DNA from 3 places in the Phosphitispora fastidiosa genome. Region 2 is predicted to be linked to each of the others. Evidence: predicted binding sites of a transcription regulator. Region 2 holds the regulator's gene; each other region holds the start of a gene.

Region 1 (9,943 bases), on a different contig from region 2:
AAATCCCCAGGTTTATGGAGGGACATGATGCCGGTAGTGAAGTGGAAGTAGAACTTCTGAGGGACAAAAATGAGATTGAAAATACTATGGTTATTATAGGCAGCCATGATGTATCTCTCGATATTCTCGGTAATTCCCTGAGGCAGATGTATCCCGGACGGAGCCTTTCTTCAGCCCATGTAGGCAGTCTTGGCGGTCTTTTGGCCTTAAGACGCGGGGAAGCACATCTGGCAGGTGTTCATCTCCTGGATGAGGCTACTGGGGAGTATAATGCTGCCTATGTGGAAAAATTACTGGCCGGAGTTCCAGTGATACTAATCAACCTGGTATACAGGGAGCAGGGTTTTATGGTGCCCCGCGGGAACCCGCGCAGTGTGCGCAGCTTTGTTGACCTGGCACGGCCCAATATGAGGTTTATCAACCGGCAGAAGGGCGCGGGAACCAGAATCCTGCTGGATTATTACCTGAAAAAAGAGGGGGTTGACCCTGAGGATATCGAAGGATACGACAGGGAGGATTACACCCATATGGCTGTTGCCGCAGCCGTTGCCGGGGGCAGCGCTGACGTCGGACTCGGCATAAGGGCTGCCGCCAATGCCCTGAAGCTGGATTTTGTTCCGGTAACCGAGGAGAGGTATGACTTGGTTATTCCACAGGCACACTGGGATACCGATCATATCAAAAGTCTGCTGGGTGTCCTCAATGACCCCGATTTCCGGACTGCAGTGGAGGGCCTGGGCGGATACAGCACCCGAGCCATGGGGCAGGAGGTTTATCGGAGAGACTAAGGGTGTTCTCACCTGAGCTGAGCTGGGAAGGATGATCCGAATGAATGATGCATTTCACCGTAAAATTAATTATCTTAGGATATCTGTTACCGACAGGTGTAATCTCAGGTGTGTGTACTGTATGCCTGAAGAGGGTGTTGAGCTGATAAACCACGAGGAAATTCTGAGCCTTGAGGAAATTATCAGAGTGATTAACAGTGCGGTCATGGCAGGAATCAGGAAAATCCGCTTTACCGGAGGGGAACCGCTGGTGCGTAAGGGAATTTCGTCACTTATTGAGAGGGTTAACGATATTCCTGAAATTGATGATATTGCCCTGACCACTAATGGAATTCTACTGCCCATAATGGCTGCAGAACTGAGGAAAGCCGGATTGAGGAGGGTAAATATCAGCCTGGATACCCTCGTGCCAGAAAAATTCCGCCGGATTACCAGGGGAGGCAGGCTTAGTGATGCTTGGCTGGGTGTGGAGACTGCTCTTGAAGCCGGGTTTGACCCTGTTAAAATAAATACAGTAGTTATTCGCGGCTTCAATGAAGAGGAAGTATATGACTTTGCCGAGCTGACTACTAAAATGCCGCTCAATGTCCGTTTCATTGAACTGATGCCAATTGGTGTAAGTGATTTAAGGGACCGGAAAAGCTTTGTATCGACTACTGAATTGATTAAGATACTGCAGAACCGGCATGAGCTGGTTCCTGAAAAGGTTGCCGGGAACGGGCCGGCGAAATCTTACAGGATACCGGGCGCTATGGGGACCATAGGCTTTATCAGCCCTATCAGCAATCATTTCTGTGCTGACTGTAATAGGCTGCGCCTTACTGCTGAAGGTCAGCTGCGCCCGTGCCTGCAGTCTCCGCAGGAGATTGATCTGAAAACTCCCCTAAGGGAGGGGGCTTCACCTGAGCAATTGGCTGATGTCATCCGGTTTGCTATCAGCAGCAAACCGGAAAAGCATAATATGGAGCAGGCAGGCTGGGCCGGAAACAGGCGCTGGATGACCCAGATCGGCGGCTGAAAAGGGGTGCGGCTGAAAAGGGGCGCGGCTGAAAAGGGGCGCGGCTAAACAGTGATGTGGTTGATGGTGTGACAGACAGGAGTGAATTTTATTGAGTGAAATGACCCATTTTAATAAGGATGGACGGGCCAGGATGGTAGATGTGACTGCTAAAAATGACACCATACGGGTTGCGGTTGCCAGAGGGGAAGTCAGAATGAAACCGGAAACCCTGAAGGCTGTCAGGGAAGGCGGGATTGCCAAGGGTGATGTCCTGGCGGTGGCTCAGGTCGCCGGGATTTTGGCTGCCAAAAAGACAGGTGACCTCATTCCTATGTGTCACCCGCTGTTTATAACAGGAGCAGATTTGAAGTTTAGACCTGATGAAGCCGGGTCCAGGGTAGAGATTCAGGCCACGGTCCGGACAACCGGCAAAACGGGTGTGGAAATGGAGGCCTTGACTGCGGTCTCTGTGGCTGGGCTGACCATTTACGATATGTGTAAAGCCATAGATAAGGATATGGTGATTGGAGCGGTCAGGCTGGTGGAAAAAACCGGTGGTAAAAGCGGCCGGTATGGAAGGGAAGGAGAAGAGAAATGGGTGGAAAAATTATAGCTGTCTGTACCAGTGAAAAAAAGGGCATGCGGAAAAAGAATATCGGTGAGGGAATATTAAGACCTGACCACGGGCTTGAGGGTGATGCCCATGCAGGGGACTGGCACCGCCAGGTAAGCCTGCTGGCTTTAGAAAGCATCGAGAAAATGCGGGCTAAGGGATTGGATGTAAATCCCGGTGACTTTGCTGAAAATCTTACCACAGAGGGGCTGGTTCTGGTTGACCTGCCTGTGGGGACAAAACTCAGGATTGGCAGTGAGGCCCTGGGGGAGGTCACTCAGATTGGCAAGGTGTGCCATGACAGGTGTGCCATCTATTACCAGGCAGGTGATTGTGTAATGCCCAAGGAAGGGATTTTCATCAAGGTTCTCACGGGAGGCCTGGTAAAAGTTGGAGATGCCGTGGAGTTAGCATAACAGGGGGGATTGTTTATGTATAAAGTGGGAATTATCACAGCCAGTGACAAAGGCAGCCGGGGTGAGCGGGAAGATATCAGCGCCGGTGTGATCCGGGAAGAAGTTGCCAGAATAAACGGAGAGGTCCTGGAATACATAGTAGTCCCAGATGAATGTGAAACAATAAAGGATAAACTGATTGAATTTGCTGATGTAAAAAAACTTGATCTTATATTTACCACCGGGGGAACCGGGTTCAGCCCCAGAGATGTTACCCCTGAGGCAACTCTTACGGTTGTTGACCGGATGGTTCCGGGAATACCTGAACTAATGCGCCGGGAGGGGTACAAGGTAACTCCAAGAGCTGTTCTCTCAAGGGCCGCAGCCGGAATCAGAAAACAGACTCTGATCATAAATCTTCCCGGCAGTCCCAAGGCTGTACGGGAAAACCTGGGATGGATCCTGGAGTGCTTGCCCCATGGTTTGGATATACTCAAGGGGACAGATTCGGAGTGTGCCCGGTAGTGGTTATTTACCTAATAAGGGTTGTCAAAATTTCAGAAAAGCACGGGAATAAATGTATAAATCTATCTCAAAATGGAAATTAATATTGTGTAGGAATTTAATTGGATTTTAAGGAGAAATTCAATTTAAAGAAATTAAATGATAATGCAAGAAAAATAAGGTAAGATTAACGTAAAATGAGATTTTGGACTAAAACACTGTAATTTTGACGATTACAGGAAGTTGATTTTCCAATTCTCATTTTATATTATAAATAGTGTATTAGCACTCGACTCTGTTGAGTGCTAACAAAAAAGAAAATACTTAAATCCAATAAAGGAGGGGTCGTCATGAATGTAAAACCTTTGGGTGACAGAATCTTAGTAAAACCTTTGGCTGCTGAGGAGAAAACCGCAAGTGGGATAGTACTTCCCGATACCGCCAAGGAAAAACCACAGCAGGGGGAGGTCCTGGCAGTAGGAAGCGGCAGGCTTCTGGAAAATGGTCAGAAAGTAGACCTGGAGGTTAAGGTCGGTGACAAGGTTATCTATTCCAAGTATGCCGGCAATGAAATCAAGATTGATGGTGAAGAATGCATGATCATGAATGAACGAGACATTCTGGCAATCGTTGAATAACAATTCAAACGCAGATTGTTAAATTAAGGAATCCAAGTTCGAGGAGGTTGATTAATTTTGGCTAAGGAAATTTTATTTGCAGAAGAAGCGCGCCGCGCTCTGGAAAGCGGTGTCAACCAGCTTGCTGAAGCTGTCCGGGTTACTCTTGGCCCAAGAGGCCGAAATGTTGTTTTGGATAAGAAATTCGGTTCCCCGATGATCACTAATGACGGTGTTACTATTGCCAGGGAAATTGAACTGGAAGACCCATTTGAGAATATGGGCGCTCAGCTGGTTAAAGAAGTTGCCACCAAAACCAATGATGTGGCCGGAGATGGTACTACTACAGCAACCGTGCTGGCTCAGGCAATCATTCGTGAAGGTTTGAAAAACGTGGCTGCCGGCGCTAACCCGATGATTATCAAGCGCGGTATCGAGAAGGCAGTTAAAGTAGCAGTTGAAGAAATCAAAAAAATAGCCAAGCCTATTGAAGAAAAGAATGCTATCGCTCAGGTTGCTTCTGTTTCAGCCAGTGATGAGGAGATTGGCAACCTGATTGCAGAGGCAATGGAAAAGGTAGGCAAGGACGGGGTTATTACCGTTGAAGAGTCCAAGGGCTTTATAACCACCCTGGATGTGGTCGAGGGGATGAACTTTGACCGCGGTTATATCTCGCCTTACATGATTACTGACACTGATAAAATGGAAGCAGTTCTGGATGAGCCATACATACTTATCTGTGATAAGAAGATTAGCGCCATTGCGGAAGTCCTTCCTGTACTGGAAAAGGTTGTTCAGGCAGGCAGGCCGCTGATGATTATCGCCGAGGATGTTGATGGTGAGGCCCTGCCTACTCTGGTTGTGAACAAACTGCGCGGCACATTTACCTGTGTGGCAGTTAAGGCTCCAGGTTTCGGCGACCGCCGCAAGGCTATGCTTGAGGATATCGCAGTCCTCACCGGCGGTCAGGTTATCTCAGAGGATGTAGGTATCAAGCTGGAAAATGCTACCCTTCAGCAGCTTGGCCGGGCCCGCCAGGTTAAGGTGAAGAAGGAAGAAACTGTTATTGTTGGCGGCGCAGGTGATCAGGCTGAACTTGAAAAAAGGATTGCCCAGATTAAGACCCTGATTGAGGACACTACTTCAGATTTTGACCGTGAAAAGCTTCAGGAGCGTCTCGCCAAGCTGTCAGGCGGTGTAGCCGTTATTGAAGTTGGCGCTGCTACTGAAACTGAATTGAAAGAAAAGAAACTGCGCATAGAGGATGCCCTCAATGCTACCAGGGCTGCTGTTGAGGAAGGTATTGTCCCCGGAGGCGGCACTGCATTTCTTAATATTATCCCCGCACTTGACGGGATTGAGGCTGCCGGTGAAATAGCTGTTGGCATTAAAATCGTGAAAAAGGCGTTGGAAGAACCGGTTCGCCAGATTGCTAATAATGCCGGACTGGAAGGTTCAGTAATTGTGGAGAAAGTCAAGGCACAGAGTTCTGGGGTTGGCTTCAATGCTGCTACTGAAGAGTATGTTGACATGATCAAAGCAGGTATTGTTGACCCGGCCAAGGTGACCCGTTCAGCGCTGCAGAATGCTGCAAGTATTGCGGCAATGCTTCTGACAACCGAGACTGTGGTTGCCGATAAACCTGAAAAAGATGGCCCAATGCCTGGTGGAATGCCTGGCGGCGGAATGCCTGGAATGATGTAAAAAAAAAGCCCTCACAATTATGTGGGGGCTTTTTTTTTACATCATTTCCATCAGTTCGGTTGCTTCCTGAACCAGTCGTTTATCATCACTATTAAGGGCTTTGGAGACAAGCTGCTTCAGGTAAGTAGGGTTACCGGTAAAGGCATAAAGTGAGTCGATAATTCGTATTTTATCCTGCCTGGGAACCTGATCATACAATTCACTGAGAAAGTTCATCGCCTCGGTTGAGTCCAGCGATGCCACTGCTCTCATGGCCTCATGCCTTACCCTGGGGTTTTTGTCCAGACACAGCATCTGAAATGTAGGCAGGAGTTTTGGGTCAAACAGCGTTCCCAGCGCTTCTATGGCGCGGACCCTGACGACTATTGCCTTATCATCCAGGCATTTTGTGAGGATTTTCTTCCTTGTCCTGCTGTAGAAACGCCCGATGCCTTGAACAGCTGCTTCCCGTACATGCTGGATGGGGTCATTGAGTCCCTTTAGGAGATAGCCTCTGGCATCGCTCAAATAACAATTTGCCATAAACAGCATGGCCTTTTTGCGCATATCCGGGTCTGGATGAGATAGCTTGGGGACAATTTCCGCAAGCGCATCTTCTTCCATACTGAGAAGCCCGGTAAGGGCACATTCACACCCTTCGGGTTCGGTAAAATATATCTCAAGAAGTATTTCCAGAACCTCATTTCTACCGGTTTTGCCAAGGAGCTCACACAGATGCTCCAGAGTATGTATATCAAGGGACTTAAAATTCTTAAAAAGTCCGAATACTTCGCTATATCCCTTGTCACCAAGTTTGAGGATTGTTCTGAAAAGGTCATAGGCAAAAAAGTCATTGACATACTGCTTGCCGTCAGGACCGGTTTCCAGAAGGAGAAACCGTTCTTTCAGAATGGGGATAACACTTTCGTCTTTTGATGCTCCAAGGGCAATGATGGCTTTGAGCACATTATAAATATCATCATCATCCAGCCTTTTCAGGATATGGGGCACCAACTGCGGGTCCGGGTAGAGAGTTGACGATAACAGGGCATTCCACCTGATATTGTGGTGTTCATCTGTCAGGTATCGGATTATTTCTACGGGATTTTCGGTAACTCCGGTCCTCTTGCGGCAAAAAGCCACTTGCCTGTGATGGCGGTCTTTATATAGTATAAATTCATGTCCGGGAAATAGCTCCGGCAGCCTCTTCTGCCAGATTTCTTCGACTTTGGCTGCAGATGCTTCAAAGGCTTCCAGGTCCAGGGTAATTCCGGAAAATTTGAATATATCCTCTTTGGCAAAATCAAGGTGTTCATGAGTGGCAAACAGTTCATATGCAGTCGGGTTGCGTCTGGTGTAACCATCATCCCAGACAACATCTGAATTAATACAGTCTTTTAACTCTGCATAGTCAAGAGAACTTAAGTTATCAAGATAATTCTTAAATGACCGCAGCATTTTTCGGTATTTAGCCAAATCAATCTCCTCCTGACTCAAGTTTAATAAAGTAATTCGGCAGATTATTCCTTTTCACCTTCCAGATTACGATATTTTTCTCGAAGGTTGTAGGAAAGCCTATTTTGGGTTTGAATGAATAATTATAATTCTAGCAGGATTTAGAGGACAATTAGCAGAATTTAGTAAACATTTACATAATCTATCCACCAGGTGAGAGATATGAAGAAACTGCCTGCCGAAAAGGCTGAAAAGGGAATGGTAATAGGAAAGGCCGTTTGTGCCGGTGACGGTTCTGTTTTGCTTACTCCCGGAACTGTGATTAATGAATATCATTTAAAACAGCTGTCCAGCTCCCAAATAAGATTTGTTGAAATAATTGAAACAGACAGTGTGGTGGTACATAAACTCTTTTCAGCAGCAGAAAATGAGTTTACCAGGTTAGAGATTACGCAGACCATAAAAAGCATTTTCAGAGAGATAACTCTGTCCAGCCAGTTAAACAAGGGGACAATAAAACGCACGGTAGACAATATGCTGCGCACGGTGTTAAAAGACAGAGCGGTCCTGCTGCACCTTACAGAGGTCAGAGAACTGGATACCTATATATTTGGGCATTCCCTTAATGTGTGCATGCTCTCCCTGATATTGGGGCTGTTTCTTAAACTAAAAAGAGGGCAGCTTAAAAATTTGGGCACAGCGGCGCTGCTCCACGATGTGGGCAGAGCCAGGGTACCTAAGCACATTTTATACAAGCCCAGTCCACTGACTGTTGAGGAGTTTGCAGAAGTCAAAAAGCATTCGGCTTACGGCTTTGAAATTATCAGGGAGTGTGATCACCTGCCTGAGGAGGTTACCCTTGCTGTCCTGCAGCACCATGAGCGCTTGGACGGTTCCGGATATCCGGGGGGGCTCAGGGGAGAAGAGATTGGCCTGTTTGCACGGATATTGGCAGTAGCGGATGTTTTTGATGCGCTCCTGGCGGACCGGCCTTTCAGGCAGGCCTTTTTTCCTCACCAGGCTGTGGACATCATTATTAACTCGACAGGTCAGTTTGACCCTGAAGTCCTCAGGGTATTTATAGAGAATGTGGCCATATATCCTGTTGGCAGCGTTGTTTCCCTGAACACGGGTGAAACCGGGATAGTTGTTGATGTTAACAAGGGGCAGCAGACCAGGCCAGTGATACGGGTAATGTATGATTCCAATGAAATTAAACTGCAGTCTATAAAAGAAATAGACCTGTCCAAAAACCCGGAGATTTTTATAGCCAGAGTACTCAGGGAAGAACAGGTAGAGAATATTATCGGATAAACTTCCTATCTGCCAAAGGCACCCCCGCTCAAGCCAAGGACTGACATGGCATCACTTACCTTGACCTGTGATGTGTCTGCGTGTTTATCTTCATAGAACATGTCCAGGGCTTCAACAAACCAGTCTGCATCACGGTTTACCTGAACTCCGGTTATCTCCCAGTTGGACATAGCCCTTTTGACGACATCCAGTTTCTCTTTGCCTGACATGGACAGCCAGGCTGTACCGTCAGTCTGCCCGGGAACCTTGTCAAGCTCTATATCGGTTGGCAAAGGCTCATTGGCGGGCGGCTGGTTCTCGGAAGGTTCATTCCCGGATGGCTCATTATCGGATGGCTTCTTATCGGATGGCTGCTCACCGGTTTCGGAAACCGGCGGGCGGTTATCGGAAACCGGCTGTCCTTCTGGGGCATTTGCCCAGCTTAACACTATCAGAGTAAGTGTAATTATGGCAACAATTGTCAGGGATACAATGCTGAACTGGGACCAGTTTTTATCACCGGTCTGTTTCCCGGAAGTTTTATGTTTGGTATTTTTGTTTTTAGCAGCAGTCACTTGCAGTCCTCCTGTTGATATCTATGGCCAAAACTCCATATAAAGTAAGTTTCTTTTATATTAACATAACCGTGCTCTTCAAGCCAACAGAAAATTGTCCCTGTTGCCTTTGGGGGCGATGTTTGCTATAATATTTGTTGCAGCAAATTTATCTGACTTTGATGCCGAAGTAGCTCAGTGGTAGAGCAACGCACTCGTAATGCGTAGGTCGAGGGTTCAACTCCCTTCTTCGGCTCCATTGGAAACCTTACAACCGCAAGCGATTGCGGTTTTTGTTTTTTTGGGGTTATTTTGAGCGGAGACTATTTTGGTGTTTATCTTTAAAAAGTGGGGACTATGGTTAAGCACACCAAAATTTACCTGGGGAAAAGGAGGAAAATGCTGTCGTTTAGTTGTATCTTTATAATTAACTGTCGAAAGATTGGTATATTAGGAGGGAAAAATGAAATTACAGGCTGTTAACGAAAACAGGGGTTATTGGATTAGAACAGATGGCGGTAGAATGGTTCCTTCCCTCAGATGCCACCGATTAATGACTTTGACGCCCATGTAAAAGCATACACTAAGCTTGCTCAAGAAGCAGATTCTCAATGCAGCCGAATCATAAGGCACATAAATGAGCATCAGCCCGCTCATGTGTTCGATATATGGTACGATTTTCCTGTATTATATTTGAGATTCTATAGCTTGTTACATATTGAATGGGGGCAAATTCGATGCCAAAGGTTAAAAACTTTAAGGATACTATTTTCGCTAAAGGGACTGAAATCGCCGTTATTTCCGACGGAGATGACAATGACCATATTTCTTTGACTGATATTGCAAAGTATAAAACAGACGAAAATCCGGGTTATGTGATACAGAACTGGATGCGAAATCGTAACGTAGTGCAATTCCTCGGTTTATGGGAGAGATTAAATAATCCGATTTTCAATTGCCTCGAATTCGAGGCAATTGAAAATGAAGCTGGACTCAATAGTTTCGTTTTGACACCTAAAAAGTGGATTGAAAAAACAGGAG
Region 2 (9,943 bases):
GGAACATAACCTGGAGATTATTCCGGTAATTAATAAGATTGATTTGCCCAGCGCCGACCCTGACCGGGTGAAAAGTGAAATTGAAGATATTATCGGCCTGGATACCAGTGATGCTGTACTTGCTTCTGCAAAGGACGGCACAGGGATTAAGGAGATACTGGAACAGATAGTACAGAAAGTGCCTCCTCCGGTGGGGGTTGAAAACGCCCCTCTGAAGGCGCTGGTATTTGACTCCCATTATGACTCCTATAAAGGGGTTATCGCGTATGTCAGGGTTGTTGACGGGCTGGTGAAGCAGGGCATGAAAGTAAGGTTTATGGCCGGCGGCAAGGCTTTTGAAGTCAATGAGGTAGGTATTTTCAGGCCATTTCTGACCACAGTCGGTGAACTGGGTGTGGGTGATGTCGGTTTTATTGCAGCCAGTATCAAGAATGTTAAGGATGTTCAGGTTGGAGATACCATTACCGGGGCTGACAAACCTACTGACAAGCCCTTGCCTGGATATCGGAAAATTACTCCCATGGTATTCAGCGGGCTGTATCCTGTCGACGGGGCAGATTATGATGATCTCCGGGACGCCCTGGAAAAGCTCAGGCTAAACGATGCTTCACTAATGTTTGAAGCGGAAAATTCGGTGGCTCTGGGTTTTGGGTTCAGGCTGGGTTTCCTGGGACTGCTGCATATGGAGATTATCCAGGAACGCCTTGAGAGGGAATACGGACTTGACCTGATTACAACTGCACCCAGCGTTATTTTCCGGATCACCAAAACAAATGGTGAGGTTATCGAAATTGATAACCCGACCAATCTGCCTCCGATGCAAAACATTGAACAAATGGAAGAACCTTTTGTTAAGGCTACCATTATGGTTCCCAACGATTATGTGGGGGCGGTTATGGATTTGGCCCAGGAAAAGCGCGGTATTTTCCAAAATATGGAATATATGAGTGAGGCTAGGGTTATGCTGACATATGAAATGCCGCTGATTGAGATAATTTACGATCTGTTCGACCTTTTAAAATCACGGACCAAGGGTTATGGGTCATTGGATTATGAGTTTTGCGGATACCGGGAATCAAGGCTGGTAAAACTCGATATCCTGGTATCGGGTGAGGTAGTTGATGCCCTGTCATCTATAGTCCATACCGATAAGTCCTATGCCAGAGGGCGTAATCTGGCGGAAAAACTCAAAGACATTATTCCCAGGCACATGTTTGAAATTCCTATCCAGGCTACAATAGGAAATAAGGTTATTGCCCGTGAGACGGTAAAGGCCTTGAGAAAAAATGTGCTGGCCAAGTGCTATGGCGGGGATATTTCACGGAAACGGAAACTGCTGGAAAAGCAAAAAGAGGGAAAAAAACGCATGAAACAGGTGGGCAATGTCGAGATACCCCAGGAAGCATTTATGGCAGTGCTTAAAATGGATTAGCGACCGGCCGCCAAATACGGGTGATTAATATGTCTATCGGGATATATATACATGTTCCCTTTTGCCTGCAAAAATGCAACTACTGTGATTTTATATCTTATCCTTATGACGCAGGTTTGGCTGCGTCTTATGTTTATGCCCTTGAAAGGGAAATGAAGCTGCATGCCGGGAAAATGCCGGCTGACCAAAGGGAGGTCAGGACGGTTTTCCTGGGAGGGGGGACCCCCTCTCTGTTGAGTGGACAACACCTGGCCCTGATACTGGAAAACTGCCGCAGGTATTTTAGAATCAGGGATGATGCGGAAATAACCGTTGAATGCAACCCGGGCACAGTAACCAGAGAGAAATTTGCCCTGATGAGACGAGCCGGGGTTAACCGAATAAGTATAGGGGTCCAGGCATTTCAATCAAGAATTCTTTCATTTCTCGGCAGAATCCATTCCTTTGCCCAAGTTACTGAAGCAGTTAAGGCTTGCAGGGATGAAGGAATTGACAATATTAGCTGTGACCTCATCTACGGGATTCCGGGGCAGACGGGGCAGGACTGGCAGGAGACCCTTGACCGGGTGCTGAACCTGTCACCGGCACATATTTCTGCCTATGGTCTCAAGGTTGAGCCTGAGACTCCCCTGTATAAAGCTGTTGCTTCAGGCAGTGTGGTCCCTTGTGATGAAGATGCGGAGCTGGAAATGTATCAGTATGTTATCAGTATTCTTGCTGCCAGGGGGTTTAAGCATTACGAGATATCCAATTTTGCCCTTCCGGGGATGGAAGCACGCCACAATCTTATTTACTGGCTCAATGAAGAGTATCTGGGATTAGGCCCTGCTGCCCATTCAATGCTTGACAGGCACAGGTTTAGTAATGTGAAATGTGTGGCATCATATATTAAAAAACTGGAGAAAAATGAGTTGGCAGTTCAAGAAATAATTTCATTATCTCTTGAAGATGAGATTTCGGAAACGGTTTTTCTTGGGCTGAGATTGCTGGGCGGATTGGATACCCTGGCCTTTGCCCGGCGTTTCGGGTGTTCGGCTGCCGATATTTTCGGACCTCAGCTTAAAAAACTGACTGACCTGGGTCTGATAAAAATTAACGCAAACAGCATTAGACTAACGGAAAAAGGCCTTCCGCTGGCAAATGAAGTGTTTGTTGAGTTCATATAGGACGATTCCGCTTCTTGACAAAAAAAAATATCAATGGTATTTTTTATTTATAGGTATTTAGCACTCGACTTGATAGAGTGCTAACAAAAAGAGGGTGTTAAGATGACCTTGGATGAACGAAAAAAGAAGGTGCTCCAGGCTATCATCAGGGATTATATCAGTACCGCTGAACCGGTAGGTTCCAGGACAATTGCCAAGAAGTACGAACTTGGGGTCAGTCCGGCAACCATAAGAAATGAAATGGCTGATCTCGAAGAACTGGGTTATATTGAGCAGCCGTACACCTCGGCAGGAAGGATACCTTCAGATAAGGGGTATCGTTACTACGTGGACTGTCTGATGGGCAAAAAGAAACTCTCTGAACAGGAAGAGGGTATTATCCTGGGCGGATACAAGGCCAAGGTTAAGGATATGGGGACGGTCCTCAGGCAGACCAATAGCATTCTCTCGGGGATAACCAATTATACTTCTATAGTAATGGGACCCCAGTTTACCACCAGTAATCTGAGATATGTTCAGCTGGTGCCCCTGGACAGCAGCAGGGCCCTGGTACTGGTAGTCACCGACAGTGGATTGGTGCAGAATAAAATACTGGAGCTGCCCCAGTCTGTTAATGAAGTAGACCTTCAGAAGATAAGCCAGGTAATGAATGCCAAGCTCCAGGGCGTAAGTCTTGATCAGATAAAGCTGACTCTCATTAAAGAGATATATTATGAGCTTTCCAAACACAAACATATTTTTGAAGCCGCCATGGATATGATTCAGGAGACTCTGGACCTTAATCATGAGGAAAAAGTGTACCTGGCCGGTACCCTGAATATTCTTAACCAACCCGAGTTCCGCGACTTAACCAGGGTCAGGACACTCTTGTCCCTGCTGGAACAGGATAAGATATTGAAGGAAATCTTAAATGATGGCAGTCATGCCGAAACAGGGATATCGGTCACCATAGGCGCCGAAAACAGGGTTGACGGTCTGCAGGACTGCAGCACTATTACGGCAACCTACCAGATAGACGGCAGGACCATAGGTTCTGTCGGAATTATCGGGCCTACCCGGATGGATTATGAAAAAGCGGTCTGTATTGTTGAATTTATGACCAGCCATCTGTCAAAAATAATGAAGGACTTTTACAATCATTGATATTTTACGGACACTGATATAGGAGGTTTGCCAATGAGTTTGAAGCAGCAGGCAGCAAAAGGAGCAGATGTGGATGAAAGACTTTCGGCTCTGATCACCAATTCAAATGCGATCAGGGCTATCGCCTCAGCAGTGGAAGGCACCCTTGGTCCCAAGGGGCTGGATACAATGCTTGTCGATAGGTTTGGAGAAGTGGTTATCACCAATGACGGGGTCACCATTCTCACCACAATGGAGGCCAACCACCCGGCAGCCAAAATGCTGATTAATATAGCCAGGGCTCAACAGGCGGAAATCGGTGATGGGACCACTTCGGCAACTGTAATGGCCGGGGCATTGGTGGGCGAAGGCGTGGAACAGGTATCCAAGGGGGTACCGGTAACCAGAGTGATTGAAGGTATCCGCACAGGGATAAAAAAAGCCCTGGAACTGATGCGGGAACGGGCCGTTTCTATCAAAGGCCTCGAGGACCCGGTGCTAAAACAGGTTGCTCTGATTGCCGGCAGGGACCATGAGGATATTGCCGATTTGGTGGTTGCAGCTGCCGGGATGACGGGTGAAGAGAAACTTAAGGATCCTTCATTCAAGCTCTCTGAGGCAATTTTTTCTGAAGAGGGGGCCGACAATGAAGTGTTTATGGGTGTTATCCTTAACAAGGAACGCATCAGCAAACATATGCCCGCTGAAGTATCAGAAGCCAGGGTACTTATTATAGATGACGCTCTTGAGCCCGAGGAACTGGAGGATGAAGCCCTGGCAACAGAGGCCGGGTTTGCCCGGTATCAGGAGCTTCAGGAAGAGTTCCGCAATAATCTGAATAAGATTGTGGAGATGGGTGTAAAGGTTGTTCTGGTAGATCGCGGTATTGACAGTTTTGCCGAAGAAGTGCTTACTGATGCTGAGATTATGGCAGTTCAGCGGGTATCCAACAAAGAACTCCGCAAGGCCGCTGAGCACACCGGAGCCAGGCCGATTAAGCGAACAGGTCTGCGTAAAGAGGCGGCAGATCTGGCAAAATACCTGGGCAGAGCTGAGCGGGTATTTGAGAATGAAAAGCTTGAGCACATAAGGATTCTTGGCGGCGGCGGGAAGCCTATGGCGACTATTCTGGTGGGCGCTGCCACTGAAGAGGTGGTTGGTGAAAGAGCAAGGATCGCCAAGGATGCTGCTGCATCTGTACAGGCTTCTGTTAAAGGAGGCATAGTACCTGGCGGAGGTTCCATTGAACTCGCTCTGGCGCGTGAGGTGGAGAAAGTCAGGGAAAATGTGCGGGGGATGGCGGTTTACGGTATTGACTGTGTTGTGGAAGCGCTGCAAAGACCCTTTTTTCAGATAGTTGCTAATTCAGGCTTTAACCCACTTGAAAAAATCGGTGATGTGGTTGCCGCTCAGTTGAAGGAAGGCAGGGAAAGCCTGGCGATTGACTGTGACACCGGAGATGTTGCAGATATGTTTGCCCTTGGGGTAGCGGATCCGGCGCTGGTAAAGATTCATGCCCTGAAAGCAGCCGGAGAGATTGCCGAAGCCATCCTGCGCATAGACACAATTATTAAGAAAAGAGAAGACTCCGGCGGGCAGTTTGGTAGGGATACAATTGATAATGACGAATTACGTTAATGAATGGGGGGAAAAAGGTGACCTTTAAAAATAAAAACAATGAAGATCAGGGGAACACTGAAGAGTATCTAACTGAAGATTGTTTAAAGGGCGGCGAAAACCAACAGGATACCGGTGCCGAACCGGAAAGGCCGGAGGAAACTGCAGAGGATAACAATCTGAAGGCAAAAGCTGACGAATACCTGCAGCTGCTGCAGAGAGTACAGGCGGATTTTGATAATTTCAGGAGAAGGACTGCACAGGAACGCCAGGAAACGGCAAAATATTGTTCTCAAAGGCTGGCCACGGGCCTGCTGCCGGTTTTGGATAATTTCGAACGGGCCCTTAAGGCAGAGGGAGAAGACCTGCAGGGCTTCCGGAATGGCATCGAACTGATTTACAGACAGCTGCGGGATGTCCTGGAAAAAGAAGGTGTCAAGCCGATGGACGCTGTTGGCAGTCAGTTTGACCCCAACCTGCATGAGGCTGTTATGCAGGAACAGAGCGATCAGTATGACGATAATGTGGTCATGGAGGAGCTTCAGAAGGGTTATCTGCTGGCAGACAGGGTAATCAGGCCTGCCATGGTAAAGGTGGCCCAAAATTAGACGGATTCAATCGCGGGTGTTACAAGTTACAGGTTAATGGTTAAGTTATATTAGATTGAATTAGATTGAATTAGATTGAATTAGATTAATAAATAATATTGATATTAGGAGGTAGAATTATATGAGTAAAGTAATTGGAATTGACTTAGGTACTACATATTCCTGTATGGCGGTTATGGAAGGCGGGGAAGCCACAGTTATCCCAAATGCAGAGGGTTCCAGGACTACACCTTCTGTCGTGGCCTTCTCCAAGACCGGGGAGCGCCTGGTCGGCCAGGTAGCCAAACGACAGGCCGTAACCAACCCCGACGGTACCGTGATGTCCATAAAGAGACATATGGGCTCAGATTACAAAGTAAATCTAAACGGAAAAGAGTACTCCCCCCAGGAAGTGTCAGCAATGATTCTGCAGAAACTGAAGGCAGACGCTGAAGCTTACCTCGGAGAAAAAGTGGAACAGGCTGTAATCACCGTTCCGGCCTATTTTTCCGACAGCCAGCGCCAGGCTACCAAAGATGCCGGTAAAATTGCCGGCCTTGAAGTTCTCCGGATCATTAATGAACCTACTGCAGCAGCTTTGGCATACGGCCTCGAAAAAGGTGAAGACCAGACTATCCTGGTTTATGACCTGGGCGGGGGAACCTTTGATGTGTCCATACTTGAACTTGGTGAAGGTGTTTTTGAGGTTAAAGCTACCAGCGGCAATAACCGTCTTGGTGGAGATGACTTTGATGACAGGATTATGGCATGGATGGTCAGTGAGTTTAAGAAAGAAAGCGGCATTGACCTGGCTAATGACAAGATGGCCATGCAGCGCCTTAAAGAGGCTGCCGAGAAAGCTAAGATCGAACTTTCCGGTGTTACCAGCACCAATGTCAACCTGCCCTTTATCACTGCTGACCAGTCAGGCCCAAAGCACCTTGACCTGACACTGACCAGGGCTAAATTTGAAGATTTGATTGCAGACCTGATCGAAAAAACCATGGAACCCACCAGGCAGGCCCTGTCTGATGCCGGGTTTAGCGCCGACAAGCTTGATAAGATCATTTTGGTGGGAGGCTCAACAAGGGTACCGGCGGTCCAGGCTGCTATTAAAAAGGTAACCGCACAGGAATCCCACAAAGGTGTTAACCCTGATGAGGTAGTAGCCCTCGGCGCTGCCATCCAGGGTGGCGTTCTGGCAGGAGAAGTGAAGGATGTCCTGCTGCTGGATGTTACTCCCCTGTCCCTGGGAATTGAGACTCTTGGCGGGGTGTTTACCAAGCTGATAAACAGGAATACCACGATACCGACTTCCAAGAGCCAAATGTTTTCAACTGCCGCTGATAACCAGACTTCGGTGGAGATCCATGTCCTGCAGGGCGAACGGGAGATGGCTGCATATAACAAGACTCTGGGCAGATTCCAACTGACCGGAATTCCCCCGGCGCCAAGAGGCATTCCTCAGATTGAGGTTAAATTTGATATCGATGCCAATGGAATTGTTCATGTTTCCGCAAAGGATATGGCTTCCGGAAACGAACAAAAAATAACGATAACTTCCTCAGGCGGTTTAAATGATCAGGATATTGAAAAGATGGTCAAGGAAGCTGAAGCTCATGCCGCAGAGGATGCCAAGAAAAAAGAAGAAGTAGACACCAGGAACCAGGCTGATTCACTGGTTTATCAGGCCGAGAAAACCGTAAAGGATTTTGGTGATAAGGCAGATAAAGGATTGGTGGATAAGGTCAACCAGGCAGCTGATGCGCTTAAGGAAGCCCTTAAGGGCAGTGATCTTGAGCTTATCAAGAATAAATCAGAAGAGCTTACTAAGCCGCTTTATGAGCTGACAACTGCTATGTACCAGCAAACCGCACAGGCAGAGGGCCAGGGAGGTCCGGGAGCGGGTAATCCGGGCGGTGCCGGGAGCCAGGCAGATGACAATGTGGTTGATGCCGAGTTCAAGGAAGTAAATGATGACAGCAAGTAATTCCCTTCCGGGAGTTGTTTTCCAGTAAATCTGGGGTAAGAAGGTGTAATATAAATGAGTAAGAAAGATTATTACGAAGTCCTTGGAGTGGATAAAGACGCTTCTGAGGCGGATTTAAAAAAGGCCTTTCGAAAATTGGCCCGCCAGTACCACCCTGATGTAAATCCGGGTGACCAGGAGGCAGAGGCCAAATTCAAAGAGGTAAGTGAGGCTTATGAAGTACTTTCCGACCCCCAGAAAAAGGCCCAGTATGACCAGTTCGGCCATGCGGCTTTCGGAAACGGGGCTGGTGAAGCCGGTTTTGGCGGTGGTTTCCAGGACTTTGGCGGCTTTGGAGATATTTTTGACATGTTTTTCGGAGGCTCAGGCGGTCAACGGCGCAGGGGACCGGCCAAAGGCGCCGACCTCAGGTATAACATGGAAATCACCTTTGAAGAGGCGGCTTTTGGTGTCGAAAAGGATATCAGCATACCCAAGACGGAATTCTGTGATAAGTGTGAGGGGACAGGAGCAGCGCCAGGGAGTTCTCCCAAAAAGTGTACCAAGTGCAGCGGGACCGGTCAGGTCCAATTTGCGCAGACCACACCCTTTGGGCGTTTTGTCCAGTCAAGGGTATGTGAAACCTGTCAAGGTGAAGGTGTTATTATTGAAAAGCCTTGCACCAAGTGTGGCGGGAAGGGAACGGTCAGGAAAACAGCCAAGATTCATGTCAGGATTCCCGGCGGGGTGGATACCGGTTCCAGGCTCCGGGTTGCCGGTGAGGGTGAACCCGGGGATCGCGGCGGCCCCAGAGGCGACCTATATATCTATCTTCAGGTGAAAACACATCGGACCTTTAGGCGAGATGGCAATGATGTGCTTAGTGAGGTGAAGGTTTCCTTCCCCCAGGCAGCCCTCGGCGACGAGCTTGAGGTGCCTACCCTTGACGGCAAAGTTATGTTAAAGATTCCGGAAGGGACACAGTCGGGTACATCCTTCCGCCTGAAAGGCAAGGGTATCACAGACCTGCATGGCTATGGCCGCGGTGACCAGCATGTTAAGGTTATTGTGGTCACACCTACTAAACTGACCGAGGAGCAGAGGGAGCTTTTGCAAAAGTTTGCCGAGACTTCCGGGGAGCACCCTGCAGGAGTTGAACGGGGTTTTTTTGACAAGGTAAAGGATGCGTTCATGGGATAACCGGAAGGCATTGGCCTGACCCTGTTGGCAGCGGGCTCGGGCCAATGCTGTATTATTGTAGGCAGGGAGGAACTGTATTTTGGATGAGAAGGACCAGCGGAAAATCTATCTTCGGGGAATAGCATATACAGTTGCAGCATTTACCGCATGGGGGATTCTGCCATTATACTGGAAGGCTTTAAAACAGGTTCCGGCAGGTGAAATACTGGCCCACAGGATTTTCTGGTCCTTTGTCTTTGCGGCGGCGGCTTTATTTATTTACGGACGCCGCCATGAATTTATCAGCATGCTCTCAATAAGGCCGAACCGGGTTTATGCCCTGGTATGTGCCGGTCTTATCAGCGCTAACTGGTTTACCTATATATGGGCGGTTAATGCAGGCCATGTAGTGGAGGCAAGCCTGGGTTACTATATAAACCCTCTTTTCAGCGTCTTTCTGGGTGTCGTAGTGCTGAAGGAAAAGCTCAATTTCTGGCAGGTGTGTTCCATTTTACTGGCTGCAGCCGGTGTGGCAGTTATCACCGTTACCTATGGCAGGATACCATGGATTGCCCTGATCCTGACACTGACCTTTGGGACTTACGGATTAATCAAAAAGGTTGCCGATATAGAATCCCTTATGGGGCTCACCCTGGAAACAGTGGTCATCGCTCCGGCCGCGCTCGGCTACATAATATTTAAACAGGCAGCCGGTACGGGAAATTTGGGATACTCCCTCAGCTTGGCGGCGTTGCTGGTTTTCTCGGGGATAGTGACAGGCCTTCCCCTATTATGGTTTGCCAAAGGAGCTCAGGTTGTCCCTCTGTCTACAGTCGGGTTGACTCAGTACCTGGCTCCAACCATAACCCTG
Region 3 (9,943 bases), on a different contig from region 2:
AAACTTCCCGGCATTAAAATCAGTTAATTCTCTCAGAAACTCGCTGGCAGCAAAAAGTGATTCCGGATCAAACCTGTTAATTTGCATGGATTCAGGTATACTCTGAAAATCATTAAAATAAGCCGAGTGTATTGAGGCCATGCCTTCTAAAACCGCTTTTATGCTGTTTTCATCCCACTGTGCCGGGTCATCAATAGTGCTAAAGTTAGCATTTCCTGAAAGATCTTCCATCAGGATTGCATATAAAGCCCTGTCTTCTTCTATTTTTGTTCCGTATATTTCCGGACAAAATTTCAGAACCTCAGGTTTGGCATCTTTATAAAACGCGATTTCCCTTATGGTACTGTTTTCAAACCCGAAAATGTGCTGATGCCTCTCAAAAAGCCCGGGCAGCCTATCTTCTCCCGAAAGACGAACAAGCCCCACGCCGGTATTAAGAAGATCACTTTCTGCGGACTTTAATTTTAATACAGCGGGCATCTCCCGGGGTCCCTTGTCAGTATTAATCCTTAACTTATACTTAAATAGTCCTACCGACGCCCCTGATTTCTTACCAACAATATTTGAAACGATACCGTCAATATTTTTAATTTTTTCTTCTGAAAAAGAGGTTACTTTAACTTTCCTAGCTGAAAGCAATTTTGAAAAAAACCTTGCATTTATCTCCGATTTGGTAAATTTTCTGTTATTACGGTTTCTGCCTAACCTTTCGTGGGCTTTCACAAATTCATTATTTCGAATTGCCGAAAGGGTAGAAATATCAAGGGCCAGGCATGCAGAAGCGATAATTTCCGCCAACCGGAAAAGCTTACCTGAACCGTAACAGCCCATTAGTTCCAAGCAGTCTTTTTGAGTAGGCAGGTGAGTACCACCGCCCACAGTACCAATTACCAGGGATGGAAGATAGGCTGTAAAGATAACTCCCTGGTATGTTTCTCTATACTTAAATATGCCGGTCGAGGATTCGTGGACGGAAGCAATATCTTGGCCGGTTGCAGTAAATATGCCAGCAATTATATTGGCAAAATTAATATTCACCCCAACCATACCAGTAACCAAGCCGGCAACTTCGCCAGCAGCGGCGAGGTGAAGAAGAGTTCTGGGACTGACTCTCAAAACCTGTTGCAATGTTTCGTCGGAAATGAGACACTCAGCAGTAACAGAAACTCCCCGTCCATTAACGAAATTTTGCAGGTTAACCTTTTTATCTCCGGAAAGATTTGCGTCAATGCAATATGATATGTATTTGATTTGCTTGTTACTACTAATCTTTCTAACAATCCACTCACAGGCAAACCAAGTACATGCTGTCGTCATGTTCTGACCAGCCGCATCCCCCGTAGAAAAGTAAAACTGAAGATGCAGGATACTACCAAACAGAAGAGTATTTAATTTTATAACCCTTGCCACTGATGAGACACTATTGGCCTTACTTGCAATTTCTTGCTGATTGAACTTTATCCAGTTTTCCAGCTTTATAGCGCCATCCATGTCCTCGCAAAAGAATACTGGTGCCCTCACCATGCTGTGACGGGTTACATGAACACGAATACCTCCTGACAGGTTGCAGGCCCGCGCCCCCCGGCATATTGACGATATGAGAGCGCCCTCAGTCGTTGCTATTGGAACAGGGCAATATCCGTTAGTATATGTCCCCCTGACAAGAATGGGACCAGCTAATCCCAGAGGAACTTGAACACTGCCAATATAGTTTTCTATATTGCCCGCAAGACTTTCAGGGTCTAAGTTTGATTCTGAAATATGATTCAAATTTGCGCCCGAAACTGCCCGAGCCCAATTTAGACGCTCGTTAACAGCTTCCTTGGAGTAATGCAGTCTGCTGCGTGTTGACGGAATCTTTTCGACACTGTATTCACCCTGAATTTCTTTTTTTCCTTCAATAATCAACTGAAGAACTTCAGTAATGCGCCTCTGAACATCTTCGGACGACGGGACAAGACAAATACTCACCTGTTGAGTTGCTGAGTATTTAGTAAGACTGGCTATTCTAAGTCCCTTTACGGAGAATTCAGAACCGATTTCACCAATATGCAGGGTTGATATCACATCATCAATATTAACCGTTGGCTCCTCATCCATAACCACAATAAGACCTTCGTCTGACTTTTCCAAAAGTCTGCCACCATACGTTTTGGATCCCGCAACCATAATTACAACAGGCTGCCTGCCTTCGTGAAAAACCAATTGTGAGTTATATACGCGGCTGTCAACAAACTTCATCCGTATACTCCTTAATATCGTTTTTTCCATTACTTTTCGCCAATTAAGTGTTAATTCCTTCCATAATTTAAATTTCCTATTAAGAATTTTCTTAATAGGAAATATTTTGAAGAAGTGTGGCGTGTTCTATTTTTACGATACCATGATTCTCTACAAAGGTTCTTCTTCTCTTCATTTCAAGCTGTACCGCTTCCCAGGTTCTTTATCAATAATCGAAAGATGGCTTTCCTCAACATAATACTTGGAAACCTCACATTTATTTACAAACCTTTTTTCAAAGCCAATCAACTTTATAAGTTTTCTGAAGCAAAACATCACCCTTTGAATTCAATAACGATTTACTTCCCTCTTTGATAAAGGCTCATTGGCATCAAACCTCATTCTTATGCAAAATATTTCAGGTTTATGTTTCAGTTTTATCTATAATTTCTCCAAAATGTCTCATGTTTCCTGCTTATTAGTGATTTTGCGGCCAAAAAGGAAAGCTGCCCCATTTGTATGAATAGGACAGCCTTCCACTGGCGCCAAAGGCAAGTATTTGTTATGCGTTATCATTATCAACCATACCTGTGTAAATGAAAACCGCATCCCGCAGAAAAGCGGCTGTACCCGGCTGTTTCTTGTCATAATATGCTGTAAACCTCTCGTCATCCACATACATCTGAGCCACTCCGGCATGGGCTTCTTTGGTATAACTGTCCCAGAAAAAGGTTAGCCACTGCCGGTGCAGGTCCGCAGCCTTCTGAGCCAGTTCACCGGCAGGGTCACCGGTGGCAAAGGCCTTCTCCAGGGTAGTAATGACATCCTCACCCAATTTCTCAACCTGAGCATATTGCTCTTGAGTCATGCCTTTAACTTTTTGGTTTGACCTGTCAACCTGCTCATCCCCGTATTTTTCTCTGATTTCTTTACCATACTTCCTCTCATTTTCATCAATCATTTTTTGTTTAAAGCCTTCAAATTTCTCTCTATCACTCATTTTCATTCTCCCTTCCTCGGCAGAAATCGTTTTTTCCACATTGGCTATCAACAAATCCAGCTGTTCCCGTTTTGCCAGCAGTTTTTCACGGTGCTCTCTGAGAGCACCGGCAGCGCTAAAAGTCGGCCCGGTGATGATATCCCTGATGTCTTCCAGACTGACACCCAATTCTCTGTAAAACAGTATCTGCTGCAGCCGGTCAACTTCTCTCTGCCCGTAAATCCGGTATCCTGAAGAATTGATTCTAGATGGCCGGAGAATTCCGATTTCATCATAATAACGCAGGGTCCTGGAGCTGATACCCGCCATTCTGGCCAGCTTCTGCACTGTGTATTCCATGTCCTCACCTCCTGACAATTCTACTATAAACCTTTACGCAGCGTCAATGTCAACACCATTTCAGAAAAAATTCAGGAGAATGTTGAGTCGGGAATCAAATTGGGCTATAATTTACACAAGCGTATTTGGCCGTTTGGCCATACACGTTTAAGGAGGAATTTTGCATGGTTATCAAGTATTATCCAGGCGAATCGCATGTAAAAGAAGCTATGCAGGCTGATGACCCATTGTTGATGCTCGTTTCTTATGATGGGCGGGAAATACTGCTTGCTAATATTGATGATGCCTTTGAACATCACATTCTTTTGAAGAAATTGGACTATAAAGAAAATGAGATAGACAGGTTCTTTAGGGTTATAGTTAACAGGGAAGGTGTCGATTGGACCTTTGTTTGCCCCAGTACCTACAAAGGTATCAGCAGCAAAGAGAAAAGGATAGAAGTCTTTTACAGTGACGGAATCACTCAAATCTCTAAGGCTCTGCAGGCTGTAGGCTATAAGGTGGACATACACATTCCGCAGCGGTATCGCCGCCACTTCGATATGTTAAAAGATACCTAAAGAAGAAAAGCAGTATGGTTTTTGCCATACTGCTCTTTAGTGGGTTCTTTTATTTATTCTATCAGGCAGTCTATCTCATTTAGGTCAATCTCAAATTCAAGGGGCCCAACTGCATGCGGGGTATATACATATTCCTGATAATAGATAACCAAAGCCGTATCGGTCAGGTAAAATCCCTGTTTATCCTCAATACCCTTAAACTCTTCAAATAGTTCATAATCCAGTTTATTTACCTTCTCCTTTAAGATGGGATCCAAGATACTCTTATAATCAACACCCTGCGCAAATAAATCCTGTAACTGCAGTTCCTTTCCGGTTTTCAAGTTGATGGTAAGTCCTTCAATAAAATTGCTGGGATGTGCAGCGCCCTCCATATATGCTGAAAAGAAAATCCTCAGGCTGAGGGCATTTTCTGTCCGGCGCTTAACTTCATAATTTACATTCAGCGTTTCCTTAAATGTTTCATCACCTGTTTCTGTCGGCTCATCATGAAGGCCGAATTTATTTTCTATGATGCTGTTGATTCTGTTTTCTATATCCTTATTCTGCATCTTTGTGATAACTGGATACTTTATCTCTACTTCGATGTTCACCTGTTGATCGGTGTAGGTTTGTGTGGATATATTATAAGCGTTTGTAAAAGACGGGCTGCTGTTACTGCCGGTTTTTCCCTGACTGCCCTCCTGATGTATCAATACTTCCGGTTTCCTGTCATCGAAATAACATTTTTCATACCTCAGACCGCCTTTATCCCAGGACTTAGGGCTGTAATAGAAATCATTTTCAGCAGCCAGGATAACGTCTGCATTTTTTGTCTTAAGGTCATATATCACCAGGTCACAGGTACCATCCCATTCCACTGCAACAATAGGTTTCTTATTATTTAAGACCGCAAAGGCCAGCCTGGCGGAGTCAGGGGACCACACAGGGCCGCCTGCATTGACGATTTTATCTGCTATTGTCAGATTATCCGGGTCGATTATCAGTGTTTCATAAACTGTTGAAGTCCCTTCATTTACGGTAACAAACCTGCTGTCAGGAGACCACTTGAGGTCATACAGGTTACCACTGGCCCCTGCAACTTTATTTTCTCTTGCCTCCCCGACATTCCAGAGATACATTTGGACTTCATAATCCTCTGTGTTCTTAAAAAAGGCCACCCGGGACTTGTTTTTTGACCATGATATATCGGCAGCGTTTTTGTCTGATTTTAAGGACTCCTGGATATACTCCAGGGAATATTTACCCTGGGCATCATCTGCTTCAGCTTCCTGTGGTTCCTTTCCGCTTGAGCATCCCGCACCCGCCAATAGAGCGATTCCTATCACCAGATACAGCAAAATTAGTCTCAGCCTTATTCCCATTTTGCTTCCTCCTCCTACCCGGTATTAATTTACTTTTACTAAAATATACTCCGTGTATTGTAAATAATTGTTAGTTAATATTAATTGTCATTTCTGCATAACGCCCCTAAATTCCTGTCACAATTCAACTGAGAAAGTAAAAACAATGACAGAATAAAAAATATTTATTGTATGTCTGGAAAGTATTTTCTTTTTTTATTGGTTATAGGCACCGGTCCTGTATTATAATTATGATTGGATTAGTGAAAACTTGTGTGGAGGAGTGATATATATGGAATCAAAAACCATTGATGCCCGCGGCATGGCATGCCCCATGCCTGTTATTAACACCAAAAAAGTACTGGAAGCAATGGAAGAAGGCCCTGTAACCACCCTGGTTGATAATGAAGCGGCCAAAGACAATGTTAAAGCGCTGGCTAACAGCATGGGGTGCGGGGTAGAGATAGAACAGGAAGGAAATGAATACAGGGTTCATATCACCAAAAAAAATGTCAAAATGAGTTCCGATGATCTGGTTACTGGTAACATCGTACTTCTTATCTCGGCATCAGAATTGGGACGAGGCAGTGCGGAACTGGGCGATATCTTAATGAAGAGTTTTGTGTTCACTCTTGTAGAAAGTGATAAAGTGCCACAGACAATATTGTTTGTCAATAGCGGTGTTTATCTCACCTGTGCTGATTCAGCGGTGCTGGAGCATCTGATAAACCTGCGGAACCGCGGTGTGGAAATATTGTCATGCGGCACCTGCCTGGATTACTTCAATCTGAAGGACAAGCTTGCCGTTGGACAGGTATCCAATATGTACACCATTTATGAGAAAATGTCCGCCGCAGATAAGGTTATTACAATTTAATCAGCTGCTATCTGCCCGGTTACCTTTCAAACCCCGGTAATTATGAAAGCACAGAGCCCCTTATCGAACTCTGTGCTTTAATTCACGGCTAATTTCAGGCATAATATCCAAATAACCCCGCCTATCTCATCATTTTGCAGATATTATTGGTAAACTCCACCGGGTCCTCAATTGGCAGCCCTTCAATAAGCAGCGCCTGGTTATATAATAAATCTGTATACATCTGCAGCTTATCTTTATCTTGTTCATAGGCTTCCTGCAGCGCTTTGAAGACATCGTGATTTACGTTAATTTCCAGGATTTTGTCTGCCTTGATATTCTGGTCATTATATGGCATCGAGTTCAGCACTTTCTCCATCTCAATTGTAAGTTCACCTTCATTAGCCAGGCAGACAGGGTGATTCTTCAGCCTCTTTGAAGCTCTGACATCCTTAACCTTATCTGACAAGATAGCCTTCATCTGTTCAAAGAGTTCCTGCTTGTCCTTCTCATCTGAGTCCTGAGAATTTTCGCTTTTCTCAGGTTCTATGCCCAAATCACCGCTGGATACTGATTTGAACTCCTTTTCCTGATAGGTCCCGATCATCTTAATGGCAAATTCATCAACATCATCAGTGAAGTAAAAAATTTCATATCCCTTATCTGATACCAGCTCTGTTTGCGGCATTTTATCAATTCTGTCAATGGATTCTCCGGATGCATAATAGATATATTTCTGCTCTTCGGGCATCCTGGAGACATACTCACCTAAAGTAACCATCTTTTTCTCTTTGGAAGAATAGAACATCAATAAATCCTGCAGGACCTCCTTGTTGCTGCCAAAATCGCTGTAGGCCCCATACTTCAACTGTCTGCCGAAGGATTTATAGAATTCCTCATACTTGTCCCTTTCATTTTGGAGCAGGCTTTCCAATTCGTTTTTTATCTTAGTCTTGATGTTTTTGGCAATAAATTTCAGCTGCCTGTCATGCTGCAGCATCTCCCTGGATATGTTCAGGGATAAATCTTCCGAATCCACCATTCCTTTAACGAAACTGAAATAATCGGGCAGCAGCTCAGCACACTTATTCATGATCAAAACACCGTTGGCATACAGCTCCAGCCCTTTTTCATACTCTTTGGCATAGAAATCGAAGGGCATTTTCTCCGGAATAAACAATATTGCCTTATAGGTGACCGCACCTTCGGCGCTGATGTGAATATGCTTAATCGGCTTGTCAAAGCCATAATGCTTTTCAGAATAAAAGTTGTCATAATCCTCCTGGGCAAGTTCGTTTCTGTTCTTTTTCCAGATAGGAACCATACTGTTAACAGTCTGTTCTTCTTTATATTCCTCGTATTCGTTGTCACTGCCTTCCTTTAATCTTGATCCGGTGATATCCATTTTAATGGGATACCTGATAAAATCAGAGTATTTTTTTATGATAGACCTTAATTTATACTCCTCCAGAAACTCATCAAAATTTTCTTCTCCTGAATTCTCCTTAATTTTGAGAATGACATCAGTACCGACAGAATCTCTTTCATATGGCTTAACAGTATAGCCGTCAGCTCCCTGGGATTCCCATTTGTAAGCCTCATCACTGTCCAAAGCTTTAGTTATCACAGTCACTGTATCAGACACCATAAATGCCGAATAAAATCCGACCCCAAACTGCCCGATAATATCATACCCGTCTTTTACTTCATTCTCATTTTTAAAAGCCAATGAGCCGCTGTTTGCGATAACTCCCAGGTTATCTTCAAGCTCCTGCCTGTTCATCCCGATACCGGTGTCGGATATTTTCAGCACCCTGTTTTCCTTGTCCACTGCTACTCTAATATAATATTCGTCCCTATTGAAGCTCAGAGAGTCATCTGTTAGTGCCCTGTAATAAATTTTGTCAATAGCGTCACTGGCATTGGAAATAAGCTCCCTTAAAAAAATCTCCTTATGGGTGTAAATTGAGTTAATCATTAAATCCAGCAGTCTCTTTGATTCAGCTTTAAATTGTTTTTTCGGCAAAGCAAGTCTCTCCTTTCCTTCTAATTAATAATTCAAATTCATCCCCAAGTTATTGGCACTCTGATTCTCAGAGTGCCAATAACAATTATTATATACCAAAATATGAGTCTGATGTCAATATTTTAGAAAAAATCAATAACCCATCTCCCTGAGAATCCTTGCCAGGGTACGTAAACGTTCACCAATTAGTTCATCATCGTGACTGAGAGCCTGGCTGAATAATTTAATATCTTCATCAATTTTATCATTGTCGGTACATACAGCCACTGTCATAGCATCTCCCTGGAGGCCCACTCTGTCAATAACAGGATTTTCTTTGTCATATAATTTATCATATCGATAAGCCTCTCTGAAATGAAGCCTTGTCCGACAAACGAGAATCGCCAGGTCCAGAACGCGGTGTAAGGGCAGTTCCTCAGATTGCCGCGACCATTTTTCTCCTGTATACCGCCACACTTTAGCGGAAATATCTACCTTTCCTCTGTCATTCCATTGGGCTAATCCCAGTGAAAGCCCCTTTGTGTCTGAGTTATAGGCATTTCTGCCATCAATATTTTCATAGTTTTCTGATACAATAACCGGTTTGTGTTTCAAAACAGTTGGTATTTTCATTGTTTGCCTCCTCATACTCTTGATGATATTATAGCCTTGCTTTTGCTACTTTACTAAACTACTAACATTACTGGTTTAGTTGTTTAGTAAATTAACTGTTTTGATTATACGTTAATGTATGCATTTTGTCAATATTATATTATCCACAACCCTGCAAAACAGTAATTCCCCTAATAATGAAAAAACGCCCTTAAACGGACGTTGGAAGTAGTCGATTTGGTACTAATCTAAAAACCATTGACTTCTTAAAGAGCCCATGGTATACTGAAATTTGACGAAAGTTGATTATGTATAGATAGATTTATCCAACTATACTATAGCACAAAGCAAACCCTTTGTCAATAGCCTTAAAAAAATAATTGAAAGGAGCAAAAAATGGCTGATAATGCTTTACTGTTCCCGGCAATTATTATGAACAAAGCGGCAATTTCCACAATCATAAACTGCAACGTAATAACCCTGCGTTACGGTCTGGCGCTTTCCTCCGAGGAGGCCGTGGAACTTGCTGAAACACGGGCAGCAGCCCTAAGAAGCAATGGACGCATCGAATTCGGCGCCGGAATCATAAATAAACTGATTTTGAAATTTTGTGACTCCCCCTTCCTTTCGAAGCATAACTATACCGCCACCTTGAATGACTTAATAGAAACCTTCTATTACTTTAAAAACGAAACACTTGATGAAGTCGGTGATGACGAATTGCTTTCATTAATGAAGAAGTATTTTGACCACAACTGCCAGGGTTCCATCGAACTCCTGCAGCACCGGGAGTTAGAATTACTGGCACGCAATATCCGGTATGGAGTCAGAAATTACACGGATCTAAGCCAAGACAGCGAAGAATCTATTGATGAGGAGGACCATTATGACTAATCTGGAAAAACAGCATTTGATTAAAAGTGAAAACCTTAATCAGACACATTACTTCCAATCAGTTTTACAGGAAGCCTGCCGCCTGAATCTGTTGACTGATTCGGAATTGGAAAA

What was found. The regulator HrcA, encoded in region 2, represses chaperone genes, less so after heat shock. The targets are predictions, from matches to a motif close to TGTTAGCACTCNNNNNNNNNGAGTGCTAACA.
Region 1: groES (co-chaperone GroES) is a predicted target of HrcA. The motif match lies at 3,581-3,611, and genes of this name have one in related genera.
Region 3: htpG (molecular chaperone HtpG) is a predicted target of HrcA. The motif match lies at 8,395-8,425, and genes of this name have one in related genera.

What each region holds. Positions count from the first base shown of each region.
Region 1 covers NZ_JAHHUL010000026.1:29,309-39,251, forward strand. Annotated here, with positions in the region: gene Ga0451573_RS17640 (molybdopterin biosynthesis protein) at 1-788, shown strand, start outside; gene moaA (GTP 3',8-cyclase MoaA) at 829-1,806, shown strand; gene moaC (cyclic pyranopterin monophosphate synthase MoaC) at 1,898-2,401, shown strand; gene Ga0451573_RS17655 (MOSC domain-containing protein) at 2,383-2,817, shown strand; gene Ga0451573_RS17660 (MogA/MoaB family molybdenum cofactor biosynthesis protein) at 2,833-3,321, shown strand; gene groES (co-chaperone GroES) at 3,651-3,938, shown strand; gene groL (chaperonin GroEL) at 3,996-5,621, shown strand; gene Ga0451573_RS17675 (HEAT repeat domain-containing protein) at 5,658-7,076, opposite strand; gene Ga0451573_RS17680 (HD-GYP domain-containing protein) at 7,278-8,369, shown strand; gene Ga0451573_RS17685 (hypothetical protein) at 8,375-8,923, opposite strand; tRNA gene Ga0451573_RS17690 (tRNA-Thr) at 9,087-9,161, shown strand; gene Ga0451573_RS17695 (KilA-N domain-containing protein) at 9,640-9,943, shown strand, end outside.
Region 2 covers NZ_JAHHUL010000002.1:350,628-360,570, reverse strand. Annotated here, with positions in the region: gene lepA (translation elongation factor 4) at 1-1,432, shown strand, start outside; gene hemW (radical SAM family heme chaperone HemW) at 1,462-2,598, shown strand; gene hrcA (heat-inducible transcriptional repressor HrcA) at 2,701-3,741, shown strand; gene Ga0451573_RS04010 (TCP-1/cpn60 chaperonin family protein) at 3,775-5,358, shown strand; gene grpE (nucleotide exchange factor GrpE) at 5,376-5,945, shown strand; gene dnaK (molecular chaperone DnaK) at 6,067-7,914, shown strand; gene dnaJ (molecular chaperone DnaJ) at 7,969-9,093, shown strand; gene rarD (EamA family transporter RarD) at 9,173-9,943, shown strand, end outside.
Region 3 covers NZ_JAHHUL010000003.1:84,597-94,539, reverse strand. Annotated here, with positions in the region: gene Ga0451573_RS04545 (phosphotransferase) at 1-2,241, opposite strand, end outside; gene Ga0451573_RS04540 (MerR family transcriptional regulator) at 2,783-3,559, opposite strand; gene Ga0451573_RS04535 (hypothetical protein) at 3,724-4,119, shown strand; gene Ga0451573_RS04530 (DUF3298 domain-containing protein) at 4,173-5,483, opposite strand; gene yedF (sulfurtransferase-like selenium metabolism protein YedF) at 5,755-6,339, shown strand; gene htpG (molecular chaperone HtpG) at 6,461-8,344, opposite strand; gene Ga0451573_RS04515 (DUF6530 family protein) at 8,477-8,956, opposite strand; gene Ga0451573_RS04510 (DUF6323 family protein) at 9,332-9,829, shown strand; gene Ga0451573_RS04505 (DUF6179 domain-containing protein) at 9,822-9,943, shown strand, end outside.